DNA from 3 places in the Salinivibrio sp. VYel1 genome. Region 3 is predicted to be linked to each of the others. Evidence: predicted binding sites of a transcription regulator. Region 3 holds the regulator's gene; each other region holds the start of a gene.
What was found. Region 3 encodes CRP, which controls carbon source genes, mostly activating them, when cyclic AMP is high. Its sites were predicted from a motif close to TGTGANNNNNNTCACA; they were not measured.
Positions count from the first base shown of each region.

Region 1: the regulator CRP is predicted to act here: its motif matches at 1,507-1,522, upstream of EHW58_RS04210 (CTP synthase).
Region 2: the regulator CRP is predicted to act here: its motif matches at 2,830-2,845, upstream of malT (HTH-type transcriptional regulator MalT).

Region 1 is NZ_RSAM01000003.1:66,778-71,067, reverse strand. It holds gene relA (GTP diphosphokinase) at 1-607, shown strand, start outside; gene mazG (nucleoside triphosphate pyrophosphohydrolase) at 658-1,455, shown strand; gene EHW58_RS04210 (CTP synthase) at 1,607-3,241, shown strand; gene eno (phosphopyruvate hydratase) at 3,318-4,290, shown strand, end outside.
Region 2 is NZ_RSAM01000001.1:116,014-120,303, forward strand. It holds gene malT (HTH-type transcriptional regulator MalT) at 1-2,678, opposite strand, end outside; gene EHW58_RS00540 (glycogen/starch/alpha-glucan phosphorylase) at 3,184-4,290, shown strand, end outside.
Region 3 is NZ_RSAM01000007.1:31,124-35,413, reverse strand. It holds gene EHW58_RS08155 (DUF1338 domain-containing protein) at 1-758, shown strand, start outside; gene EHW58_RS08150 (ABC transporter substrate-binding protein) at 826-1,692, opposite strand; gene crp (cAMP-activated global transcriptional regulator CRP) at 1,822-2,454, opposite strand; gene EHW58_RS08140 (phosphoribulokinase) at 2,704-3,573, opposite strand; gene EHW58_RS08135 (YheU family protein) at 3,630-3,848, opposite strand; gene EHW58_RS08130 (hydrolase) at 3,957-4,290, opposite strand, start outside.

The DNA of each region.
Region 1 (4,290 bases), on a different contig from region 3:
GCTCTACGCGGGAGTTGGTAGCGGTGATTTGCGTATTAATCAGGTGGTTAACCATATCAATGGCCTGATTAACAAGCCAAGTCTTGAAGAAGAAGAGCAACAGCTTTTAGAGAAGCTGCAACAAAGTGAGCAAAAGCCGAATACGGGCAAGGCGCACCGTGATGCAGTGGTTGTGGAGGGGGTTGATAACTTAATGACTCACCTTGCGCGTTGTTGTCAGCCATTACCCGGTGATGAGATCAAAGGTTTTGTCACCCAAGGGCGGGGTATCTCTGTGCACCGCGCTGATTGTGAGCAACTCAACGAACTGAGTCATCACGCGCCCGAGCGCATTATTGCCACGGTTTGGGGTAAAGGGCACATTGGTCAGTACCATGTGCGGATCCGCTTATCTGCCAATGAGCGTACCGGGTTGGTCAAAGACATCAATACCGTGCTCAGCAATGAAAAAGCACGCGTAGCGGGCATGCAAAGTCGCGTGGATTACAAAAAACAAATGTCTATTATGGATTTTGATTTAGAAATCTCCGATCTCGACACCCTGAGCCGCGTGGTTAACCGGCTTGAACAAGTAAAAGATGTGGTCGAGGCCAAACGTCTTCGCTAATCATCCTTCGCCCTGTCTCGACAGGGCGTTTTTTTAGAAGGAATGCTTTTATGGCTCCTATCGAGCAATTACTGACCATTATGGCTACCTTACGTGATCCCGACAAAGGTTGTGATTGGGACAACGCGCAACACTTCGCCTCCATCGTGCCTCATACGCTAGAAGAAGCCTATGAAGTGGCGGATGCCATTGAACGTGAAAACTGGTCAGACCTAAAAGATGAGCTCGGTGACCTACTTTTTCAAATTGTGTTCTACAGTCAATTGGGGCGGGAAGAAAACCATTTTGATTTTGAGGATGTGGTGCGCGGCATTTGCGACAAACTCATCCGTCGTCATCCTCATGTTTTTGGTCCCAAAGATGCGCAGGGAAAGCCTTTAATGGCACCAGATTGGGAAGGTATCAAAGCGAAAGAGCGCGCCGAGAAATCGTCCTCTGTGCAACCGGAAAGTGTGCTCGATGGGGTGACACAAGGCTTACCCGCCTTAATACGAGCGTATAAATTGCAAAAGCGTTGTGCACGTGTGGGCTTTGATTGGCCGACTGTCGCCCCTGTGATAGATAAAGTGCGGGAAGAGATTGAAGAAGTCGAGCAAGAGCTGGCGCAAACTTCTGTCAATCAGGCGCGTGTGGATGAAGAAGTCGGGGACTTGTTATTCGCGGTGGTAAATTTGGCTCGCCACCTAGGGACAGATGCCGAGCAAGCCCTACGCCGTGCCAACCAAAAATTTGAATCTCGCTTTCGTAAGGTTGAAAACCACTTACGTGATAATGAAAAAAACATTCAACAATGTCAGCTAGATGAACTAGAATCGGCATGGCAGGCCGTCAAAAAGGCGAATAAGTAAATATCCTGTAATTGGCATAATTGATTTGTGACAATTAAAAACACCAGGGTGTGTGGTAGCTTTCACATTGTGGGAGTCAATGGGGTCTGGTATCATAATGTCCCGTCCAGAACTTCATTAATTTCCTCTAAATCCAACTCTCAGGTTTAGCATGACGACGAACTACATTTTTGTTACGGGCGGTGTTGTATCCTCCCTCGGTAAGGGTATTGCTGCAGCCTCATTGGCAGCCATTCTTGAAGCGCGTGGCCTTAACGTCACCATCATGAAACTCGACCCTTATATCAACGTGGATCCAGGGACAATGAGCCCTACCCAACACGGGGAAGTATTCGTCACGGAAGACGGCGCAGAGACCGACCTTGATCTCGGCCACTACGAGCGCTTTATCCGCACCAAAATGACCAAGCGTAATAACTTTACCTCCGGTCGTGTGTATGCGGATGTACTGCGCAAAGAGCGCCGTGGAGATTACCTGGGAGCCACCATTCAGGTGATTCCACACATCACCAATTCGATCAAAGACCGCATCATCGCCGGTGGTGAAGGTCACGATATTGCCATTGTCGAAATCGGCGGGACAGTGGGCGACATTGAGTCGCTGCCGTTTTTAGAAGCGATTCGTCAGCTGACCGTTGAAGTCGGCCGCGAACATGCCATGTTTATGCACTTGACTCTGGTCCCTTATTTGGCGGCCGCGGGTGAAGTGAAAACCAAGCCAACGCAACATTCGGTGAAAGAGCTGCTATCGATTGGTATCCAGCCTGATGTACTGGTGTGTCGTAGTGAGCGCCCGATCCCGGCCAATGAGCGCGCGAAAATTGCGCTGTTCTGTAATGTGGCAGAAAAAGCCGTGATCACCATGAAAGACGTAGACTCTATCTACAAAATCCCATCACTCATCCGCTCTCAAGGCTTGGATGATCTGGTTTGCAGCCGCTTTGGCATTGAAGCGGCGGAAGCTGACCTGTCAGAGTGGGAACAGGTCAGCTACGAAGAAGCCAACCCAATGGGCGAAGTGACCATTGGTATGGTGGGTAAATATATCGAGTTGCCGGATGCGTATAAATCTGTCAACGAAGCGTTGAAGCACGGTGGGTTGAAAAACCGTCTCACCGTCAACATCAAGTATGTAGACTCGCAAGATCTTGAAACACGTGGCACGGAAATGCTGCAAGACTTGGATGCTATCTTGGTACCAGGTGGATTTGGTGACCGAGGTGTAGAGGGCAAGATCCTGGCGGCACAATATGCGCGTGAAAATAAACTGCCGTATCTCGGCATTTGCCTAGGAATGCAGGTTGCCCTGATTGAATACGCGCGTAACGTCGCGGGTATGGAAGGCGCAAACTCGACCGAGTTTAACAAAGAGAGTAAATACCCAGTGGTGGGTCTGATCACCGAGTGGGTGGATGAAGAAGGCAAAGTGGAAGAGCGCAGTGAAACCTCTGATCTGGGCGGTACCATGCGTCTTGGCGCACAGCTTTGTCATCTTACGGAAGGGTCTAAAGCACACCAGCTTTATGGCAACACGCAGATCCACGAGCGTCATCGCCACCGTTATGAAGTGAACAACTTATTGCGTCCGCAGCTAGAAAAAGCGGGGCTTTCAATCTCAGGCTTGTCTGCAGATAAAAAGCTGGTGGAGATCATCGAGAACCCTGAGCACCCATGGTTTGTTGCGTGCCAGTTCCACCCAGAATTCACGTCGACACCACGTGATGGTCACCCACTGTTTGCCGGGTTTGTTGCGGCGGCAGGCAAAAAACAGCGCGGTGAGCTATAAACGAGATTCGAGCGGTCGCCTGAACGTAGGCAGCCGCTTTTATTTTTAAAAACAATGACAGACGAGAGGAATCACAATGTCTAAGATCGTTAAAGTTCTAGGCCGTGAAATCATCGATTCACGCGGTAACCCAACCGTTGAAGCTGAAGTACACCTAGAAGGTGGCTTCGTTGGTATGGCGGCAGCACCTTCAGGTGCATCAACGGGTTCTCGCGAAGCGCTAGAACTGCGTGATGGTGACAAGTCACGTTTCATGGGTAAAGGCGTTCTAAAAGCGATTGAAGCGGTTAACGGCCCAATCGCCGAAGCCCTACAAGGTAAAGACGCGAAAGCCCAAGCCGATATCGACCAAGTGATGATCGATCTCGACGGCACTGACAACAAATCTAAATTTGGTGCGAATGCTATCCTGGCGGTGTCTCTTGCTAACGCAAAAGCAGCCGCGGCTGCGAAAGGCATGCCTTTGTTTGAACACATTGCTGAACTAAACGGCACAGCTGGTCAGTTCTCAATGCCTCTGCCAATGATGAACATCCTTAACGGTGGTGAGCACGCGGATAACAACGTTGATATCCAAGAGTTCATGATCCAGCCTGTTGGCGCGAAAACCCTGAAAGAAGCACTGCGCATCGGTGCGGAAGTATTCCACAACCTCGCAAAAGTACTGAAAGCCAAAGGCCTAAGCACTGCCGTGGGTGACGAAGGTGGTTTTGCACCGAACCTAGAATCAAACGCTGCTGCACTGGCTGCGATTAAAGAAGCGGTTGAGCAAGCGGGCTACGAGCTGGGTAAAGACATCACTCTTGCGATGGACTGTGCGGCGTCTGAGTTCTATGACAAAGAGCAAGGCATCTACAACATGAAAGGTGAAGGTAAAACCTTCTCTTCAGAAGAGTTTAACCATTACTTGGCAAAACTGGCTGAAGAATACCCAATCGTGTCTATCGAAGATGGCCTAGACGAGTCAGATTGGGATGGCTTTAAGCACCAAACTGAACTGCTGGGTGATAAACTTCAGCTAGTGGGTGATGACCTGTTCGTAACCAACA
Region 2 (4,290 bases), on a different contig from region 3:
GCGGTGACGACCGCTTCTTTGCGATTAGCGATATTGAGCTTTTGATATAAATTACGAATATGGGTTTTGATCGTTGTTCCCGCGACATCCAACTCATGGGCGATTTGCTCGTTACTGAAGCCTGAATAAATTAAGCCGAGCACTTGCCACTCGCGTTGTGTCAATGAGCTGGTTCGCACGAGCTCTGGCACGTTAGGGTGGTTGACCAGCTTCTCGACAAAGGCTTCATCAAAGTGCGTTGAACGAGAGCGTTGATGGCTCGCAATTTCCTTGAGGAGTTGTTGCGCGCGGTGGCGTTCGAGGGCGCCGAGTGCGTGTTGTTCAATTAACGCATGCAGGAGCGGGGAGAGCGCCTCGCCCTCAATCAAAAAGTTACCCATCATGCCGGTTTGATTGGTGAGGATCAGCGCATCTTGCAAGAGGCTTTTGGCGTATTCTGTCTCTTGTTCTTTGCTGGCAAGGACGGCTTCAACAATCAAATTGCGGTTTTTATCGGTCACCAAGTTGGCTTTGTTCGCTTCGCGGCGCAGAAAATCAATCGCTTGACGTGCTTGGTCATACTGACCCAAATGCAGATGCGCACGGGCAATGTTTCGCCACTGAAGCTGACTAAAGTGGTTGCAGGCGGTAGCGGGGCGAGTGGCTTGGTGTAACCACTCGTCCATGTTGGTGAGTTCATTTTTGGCTTGCCAATAGAGTAACAGCGACAATGATGCATTGGCGGTCCAATCAACGTGATACACAGACTCGCGCAAAAGGTGTTCAATATGCTCAATGCTTTTTGCCGCTTTGTCTAACTCGCCGCGGCTAACGGCCACGCGTGCGAGCATGGAGTAACTATGCAAATGCTTGCTCGGTGGCTGATTTTCTAAAACCTGCAGTCCTTTGTAGGCGCAAGCTTCGGCTTCATCAAGCCGGTTCCAACACCATAAGATTTGGGCACGGAGACGTAAGGCAAACTCGTGGAGAGGGACTTGATGCAGTTGTTGATCCTCAATGAGCTGATCGGCGCTGTCGAGCAACTCAAACGCGGCTTGCACATAGCCTTGTGCCAGGAGAATTTCACTTTGCTGTAAAATGGCCCACAGCGCTTGGTGATATACCTGATGCTGGCGCGCTAACTTTTCCGTTTGTTGCATCATGGATAAAGCGCGATCCAGTTCGCCGAGCACATGATTTACCTCGCCAACCACGGAAGTCGCGACAATACGTCCTCGGTAATTGGCGCTATCGAGTTGCTCGAGCGCTTTTTCTGCCAGCTGCATCGCCTGCTCAGGATTATTCGCGTTAATGGCCACTTGGGCGAGCAACGCATTGGCATTGCCTTGGTAATCGATATCAAGTGGGATTTGTCGGGTTTGATAGGCTTTTTCTGCACTGGCTAAAAGTTCGCCAACTTCATGATACCTGTGCTGACTTTGCGCTAACCAAGCACGCAGTAAGCTCAAATTGGGGTATTGGTATAAAAGCTCATCACTGAGCTTGATAATCGCGGCTTCTAGTGTCGACAATTCACCACGATTAAACATACGCCAGCCGTGCTGATTGAGTATATCGGCCAACAATGCATCGTCTTTGGCGTAGCGTGCATGACGCAACGCTTGATGGGGAGATTGTAACTTCAACCATGCCAGTGCGGCTTGTCTATGCAAGGGCTGTTGCTGGTGGGGGATCCTGGCTTGGCGCTCGTGGGCCAAAAACTCCGCGAATAAATGGTGAAACCGGAACCAATTGTTATCCCCCTCCAGCGCATAGATAAACAAACCATAGCGATTCAGTGACTCGAGCATATTCAATGCATCTTCGCGTTCAGTGAGTGCGAAAACCAACTCGTCATTAAACATCTCTAGTACGGAGACTTTCATGAGAAACTGACGTGTTTCAGCATCAAGCAAATCAAACACTTCTTCGGCCAAATAGTCCCAAAGGTGGGCATGGTTAAAACCAGCGTAAGACGCGGCGCTTTGCATCAGGGTACGCTTTTGGTGCTGCGCTTGAATCGCAATGAGCTGCAAGGCTGACGGCCAACCTTCAACGTAGTTGCATAATGCGTTCGCCGTGGATTCATCCACGCCATCGTCGACACGTTGATTAAAAAAGCGCGTCGTTTCTTCGTTATCGAACGCGAGAAGCTCGTTGCCGATCTCAATCATCAAGTCGCGTACGCGCAAATTCGCGGTGCCCAGTGGAGGGTTGGCGCGTGAGGTGACCACCAAAGTGAGATTATCTGGCATGTGCTTAATGAAAAAGCGCATCGCCTCATGAATCTCCTCATTATCAATGAGCTGATAGTCATCCAACACCAAATAGCTAGTGGCATGAAACCCAGCCAGTTCAGCAAAGACATCAGACAAGAGCGCACGAAGTGATGAGAATTGGCGTTTTTCCGCCAGCTTTATCGTGTTGGCGCAGCCCTCTTGGGTAGCGTGGTGCAGCGCTTGCAGTAAGTAGTTAATGAAGCGAAAGCTGTCGTTGTCACTATCATCAATGCTAAACCAGCCGACATTGGATTGATCCGCGAGCCATTGTGCAGCCATGGTGGTTTTGCCATATCCGGCCGGAGAGCGAAACAGCACCAGCTTATAGTGAGGGGCTTGTTGTAAAATATCGAGCACACGCGGGCGTAATATCGCGTTATAAAGCCGTCCAGGCCGAGTCAGCTTTGATGGGATCCACATAAGACACTGTCCTTTACTGCAAATGCGGTGCGACCCTTTTGGTGCGCACCTCTGTCCTGATTGCAGTGTATGTAACTTCAAACGCACAAACTATGATCTATCCCTGATCTCTTAACGGATGCCCCAATTTAGTGCAGCTACGCCTTTTAATTGTGATTTATATCACTTAAGCGTCATATTGTTGGCCTTTTTAATGGTTGGGATACACATCTATCTCGGTTTATTAGGGCTTAATTTGCGTTAGCGCACAAAAATCACAAAAGGAAAGCGATGTTTTTCACCGTGGACGTAGCCCCTTTTTTGTTTCATAGCGTGACTTAGGTCACTCGATAAAGGGCTGCTCATGGATTTGATGAGAAGCGGCTCACTATTGCTATGTGACCTGGCTCTCTACGCCCTGTGGTCTCCTCCTTTGATGAGCATGACGTGGGAGGATGTTTGCCGTGCTCGGGTTGGGCAAGATGAATAACCATCAAGGTTTCATTCCATTATCGAGAGCGACGACATGACACCAAAACAGCAACATGCGTTTGATAAAAGTGCGTTTAAAATCAGTATGGTTCAACACCTAACCCAGTTAGGTCACGCACCAGACACCGCTCAGCTGCGCGACTGGTACCTCGCACTGGGCCGTGCATTAGCCGAACATACCACGAGTGATCTGGTAGCCACTGAACACGATCAAGCCATTAAACAAGCTAAAAGTGTTAACTATTTATCCCTCGAGTTTTTGATTGGTCGGTTAACCGGCAACAATTTAATTAGCATGGGCTTGTACGATGCGATTGCCGATGCCGTGAGTGAGCTTGGCCTCGGGTTAACGGATTTACTTGAACAAGAGCGTGATCCGTCTTTGGGCAATGGCGGCTTGGGGCGTCTCGCCGCTTGTTTTATGGATTCATTGGCGGCCCAACAGTATCCTGCGGTCGGCTATGGCTTGCACTATGAATATGGTTTGTTCCGCCAGTCATTCAAAGAGGGCGCACAACAAGAAGCACCGGATGCGTGGCGTGAGCCTGAAGGTTACCCGTGGGAAGTGGTACGTCCTGACTTAGCGCAAACCATTGGCTTTTATGGCCATGTAGAGGTGATTGAGGACTCAGGGCACACGTACCGTCAGTGGGTGCCGAGCATGACAATTCAGGCCATGCCCTGGGATCTGCCGATTGTGGGTTATCAAAGCAATACGGTCTATCCGCTTCGCTTATGGGAAGGACGGGCGTTAACGCCGTTTGCCCTTGATGCCTTTAATGACGGTGACTATACCCAGGCTCAGCAATCCGCCATCGATGCAGGGAATTTGACCAAAGTCTTGTACCCCAACGATAACCACGATGCGGGTAAAACATTGCGCTTAATGCAGCAGTATTTCCACAGTGCAGCTTCTGTAGCAGACATTCTCCGTCGTCATCTAGAGGCAGGGCATGCATTGGCCGCATTGCCAGACTACGAAACCATTCAGTTGAACGATACTCACCCCACCATCGCTATTCCTGAGCTGATGCGCGTATTGCTGGATGATTATCGTCTGGGCTGGGATGAGGCTTGGTCCATCGCCAGTCGTACCTTTGCTTACACCAACCACACCTTACTGCCCGAAGCGCTGGAAACC
Region 3 (4,290 bases):
GGCAGGACTACATCAACCGCCTGTGCCCTTCGGCACATAAGGTGCATGCCTTATTAGAGGAAGGGCAACCTTTGATCAATGATCATATTGCCTTACGTACATTTGGTTTGCCTAAGGTTGGGCTAAAGGTACTCGCGCGTCCATTTCTCGCCTTGGGGTATCAGCAAAAAGGTGACTATACCTTTGAAGCGAAAAAGCTCAATGCTTGCCATTTTGAGCACCCCGATCCCTTGATGCCGAAAGTCTTTATCAGTGAGTTGATGGTCGAGCAATGCTCGCCCGCGCTTCAAGCGATTGTTGAGAAGCTGGTGGCACAAGTTGATGCGTCGTCACTTACAGGCAGCGATTTTCTCCATCAGGGCCGCCTATGGGATATTGATTGGGCAACCTATCAAACGCTTGCCGAAGAGAGTGAATATGCGTCTTGGGTGGCGGCACACGGTTATGGTGCGAACCATTTTACCGTGAGTGTGAATCAGCTGAATGCGCATGATGATTGCCTCTCGGTGAACAACCGATTGCGCGATAATGGCTTTGCGATTAACGAGTCAGGCGGGGAAGTCAAAGGGGATGCATCTGTGTATCTGGAGCAATCCTCTACCATGGCGGACCGCGTGCCCGTTACTTTCTCCGATTGCACGCAAACCATCCCGGGTGGCTTTTACGAGTTTGCCAAGCGGTATGTGTTGCCCAATGGTGAACTTTACCAAGGTTTTGTGGCTGCTTCGGCAGACAAAATCTTTGAAAGCACCCATTAGTGCGTCACGCATTGCTTATCGACATCATGGGAAAAGGGAGCGTGTGATACGCTCCCTTTTTTATCGTCTATTGGGCCTCGATGTCGAGCCAAAACGTGTCTGGAATCGCTTGTGTTTCGTTGCTTAAATGCGGGTTATCGACTCGGATGACAGTACGCTCACCAATGTTCGCCTTTTCAAAGGTTTCCTTAACTAAAGGCGCATTATTGAAAAACTCGATAAATGATCCGTCTTGATACGCCGCTTCAAAAGCGCTATTTAACATCTCGGCGACGTCAGCATGTTGCGGAGACACAAACAGGAACATCGGAAAGCGATAGATCAGCATCAGGTGTGGGTCAACTAACAGATTACCGTATTGCGGCCGCTCGGCTAATTCACTAAAAGGCTCAATCAAGGCACGAGGGAAGAGATCGGCCCGGCCCGTATCAACCACTTTGAAAATGTTTTCAAAGCTCGATATTTCACGTACGCGAAATCCCGCTGAGTTAAGCACCTTGACGTCGGCCCAACCTTGTCCCTGAATCATAGTCAGAGACTGCAAGTCACTCGCGCTACTTATCTGAGCAAGTTGGGGCTCGGTGGCTTGGTTGGTAATAAACAGGCGGTGGCCGAGTAAGCCACGAAACACGGGATAGCGAACGGGGATCAATTCAGCTTCCAGTGTACGGTCGGCACCAAGCCAGTCGACGGTGAGCTTGCCTTGCTTGAGCATTTCCACCTTACGAGATTGAGAGCCAATTTGGCCGTCAAAGGCTTGTAAGGTAACAGATCCTCCCGACTTTTCGGCAAGAAACTCGATGAGCTCAATGGCATAGAGATCAAGCGCCGAGCCGGCGCGTGGCTCGGGGTGGACAATCGTCGTATTGGACGCAGCATGGACTGAAAACACAGAGAGCGCGAAGGCGGTGAGGGTAACCATGAGTTTTTTCATAAACGACACCTTGTTAATTTTATGTTAACCATGTCGTTTTGAGTGTAGAAGCAATCCGCGTGCTTGCCAGATAATGGAGATAAAAAACCGACGCCAGGGCGTCGGTTGGTGATACAGAGAGCGGCGCGATTAGCGTGTGCCGTATACCACGATGGTTTTACCGTGTGCGGAAATGAGGTTTTGCTCTTCCAGCATTTTAAGGATACGTCCCACTGTTTCGCGTGAGCAGCCAACGATTTGGCCAATTTCCTGACGGGTGATCTTAATCTGCATACCATCAGGATGCGTCATGGCATCAGGCTGCTTCGCCAAGTTCAATAGGGTTTGTGCAATGCGCCCTGTGACGTCCAGGAAGGCAAGATCCCCCACCTTTTGGCTCGTTACCTGCAAGCGGCGCGCCATTTGTGAGGACAAGCGCATCAAGATATCAGGATTCACTTGGATAAGCTGGCGGAACTTTTTGAATGAAATTTCTGCCACTTCACACGGTGATTTGGCGCGTACCCAAGCAGTGCGCTCTTGGTCTTCTTCGAAAAGCCCGAGCTCACCGATGAAGTCACCTTGGTTAAGGTAAGACAGGATCATTTCCTTGCCTTCTTCATCTTTGATCAGTACGGCCACAGACCCTTTCACGATGTAATACAAGGTCTCCGCCTTTTCACCAGCATGGATAAGCGTGCTTTTCGACGGATACTTATGAATATGACAATGTGAAAGGAACCACTCGAGTGTAGGGTCTGTTTGAGGTTTTCCTGGAACCATATAACTTATTTCCTCTGCATGTGTTGCCCGGCAACAACGTCCTATCTTTGTCTGAGGGGTAACCCATCAGATCATTGCACAGAATACGAAGTCTGAACGCGGGCTACAAGCTCACTGTATGTTAACAAGAGTGTATCTTTTTTTGTTGGTGATTTCTTGATTTTGATCTAGGCCAACCGCCTAAAAAACTGGCAAAAACGTGGCTAAGATCACGGCTTGAGAAGTAATACATCATGAATGCGCTACGCCTCAGCCAATCTTGCCTTTTTCTATCAATTGCTGAATCAATGGACGGATGATCAATTCCATTGCAAAGCCCATTTTTCCTCCCGGCACCACTAAGGTGTTATGGCGCGACATAAACGACCCAGTGATCATTTGCAACAGATAAGGGAAGTCGACGTTTTTCATGCCACGAAAGCGGATCACCACAAAGCTTTCATCCAAAGACGGAATCCCTTTGGCATTTAATGGGTTTGAGGTATCTACCGTGGGAACGCGCTGAAAGTTGATATGGGTGCGAGAAAACTGCGGGGTGATATAGTGCAGGTAATCATCCATTGAGCGCACAATCGAGTCGGTCACCGCTTCACGAGAATGGCCTCTATCGCGCGTATCGCGGACAAATTTTTGAATCCACTCTAAGTTGACGATGGGGACCATACCAATCAAGAGATCGACGTGCTGCGCAACGTTGACGTCACCGTCGACCACGCCGCCGTGCAATCCTTCGTAAAACAATACATTGGTATTGTCGGCCAAGTCTTGCCATGGCGTGAAGGTACCAGGCATTTGGTTATAGGGCACCGCTTCATCAAAGGTATGTAAGTAGCGGCGGTACTTCCCGGTGCCTTGGTCACCATACTCACGGAAAAACTGCTCTAGCCGCGGGAAGTCGTTGGCGGTGGGGCCAAAATAGCTGATATGTTTACCCTGCTCACGCGCTTTACGGATCTCGACGTCCATTTCGGGACGGGTAAAGCGATGAAAGCTGTCCCCTTCTAGCCAAGCCGCTTTGATGTTCATCATTTGGAACATCTTTCGGAAGGCTTCCGAGGTGGTGGTGGTGCCGGCTCCTGACGAGCCGGTGACCGCAATAATTGGATGTTTAGCCGACATGACGCGCCCTGTCATTCAGTCTGAATTTGTATCGCGATACGGCGAGTACTGCGATGCTAGGATCCGAGTGCTGCTTTACGACGAATATCCACTGTCTCGTGCAACTCAGAATACACAATCACGGCTTCTCCGGATTGCAGTTGTTGGCGAACGTCCTCCACTTTTTGTGCAAAGCTGACTTCTTGCTCACCATAATCGGTTCCTTCCCGTAACACAAAATGCTCAATTAAACCTGTGAGTGTCTCGTCGGGAATCGATTGCCATGGAACCATCATACTACATCACCTTTTATCGATCTCAGGATGGCATGCTAGGGTGCCTGATGTGAATGTTGTGAATTGGCTCGCATTTTACCCGATCATTCCGCGTAATGCAGTGGTTCTCTACGCTTTCTTGATCGTGCGCGTGTCACTCACACGATCCGAATGAGGTGATGGTACGGGTAGATAAGTGGCAAGCCAGTGGGGGACGGCGTGCTCAAGCCAAAACTGTGGCTGTCGCCAACTACCGGCGACAAAGCCAACATGGCCGCCATGTTCAGTGAGTTGGTAATCAATGTTTGCGGGTAACGGGGACGTAGGGATCACCGCGTCGGTCATAAAAGGATCGTCTTTGGCATGAATAATCGCCAGTGGGGCCTTGATGGTGTCGAGCACCGATAAACCACTGCAGGCGCGATAATAGTGGAGGGCATCGTCAAAGCCATGAAGCGGAGCG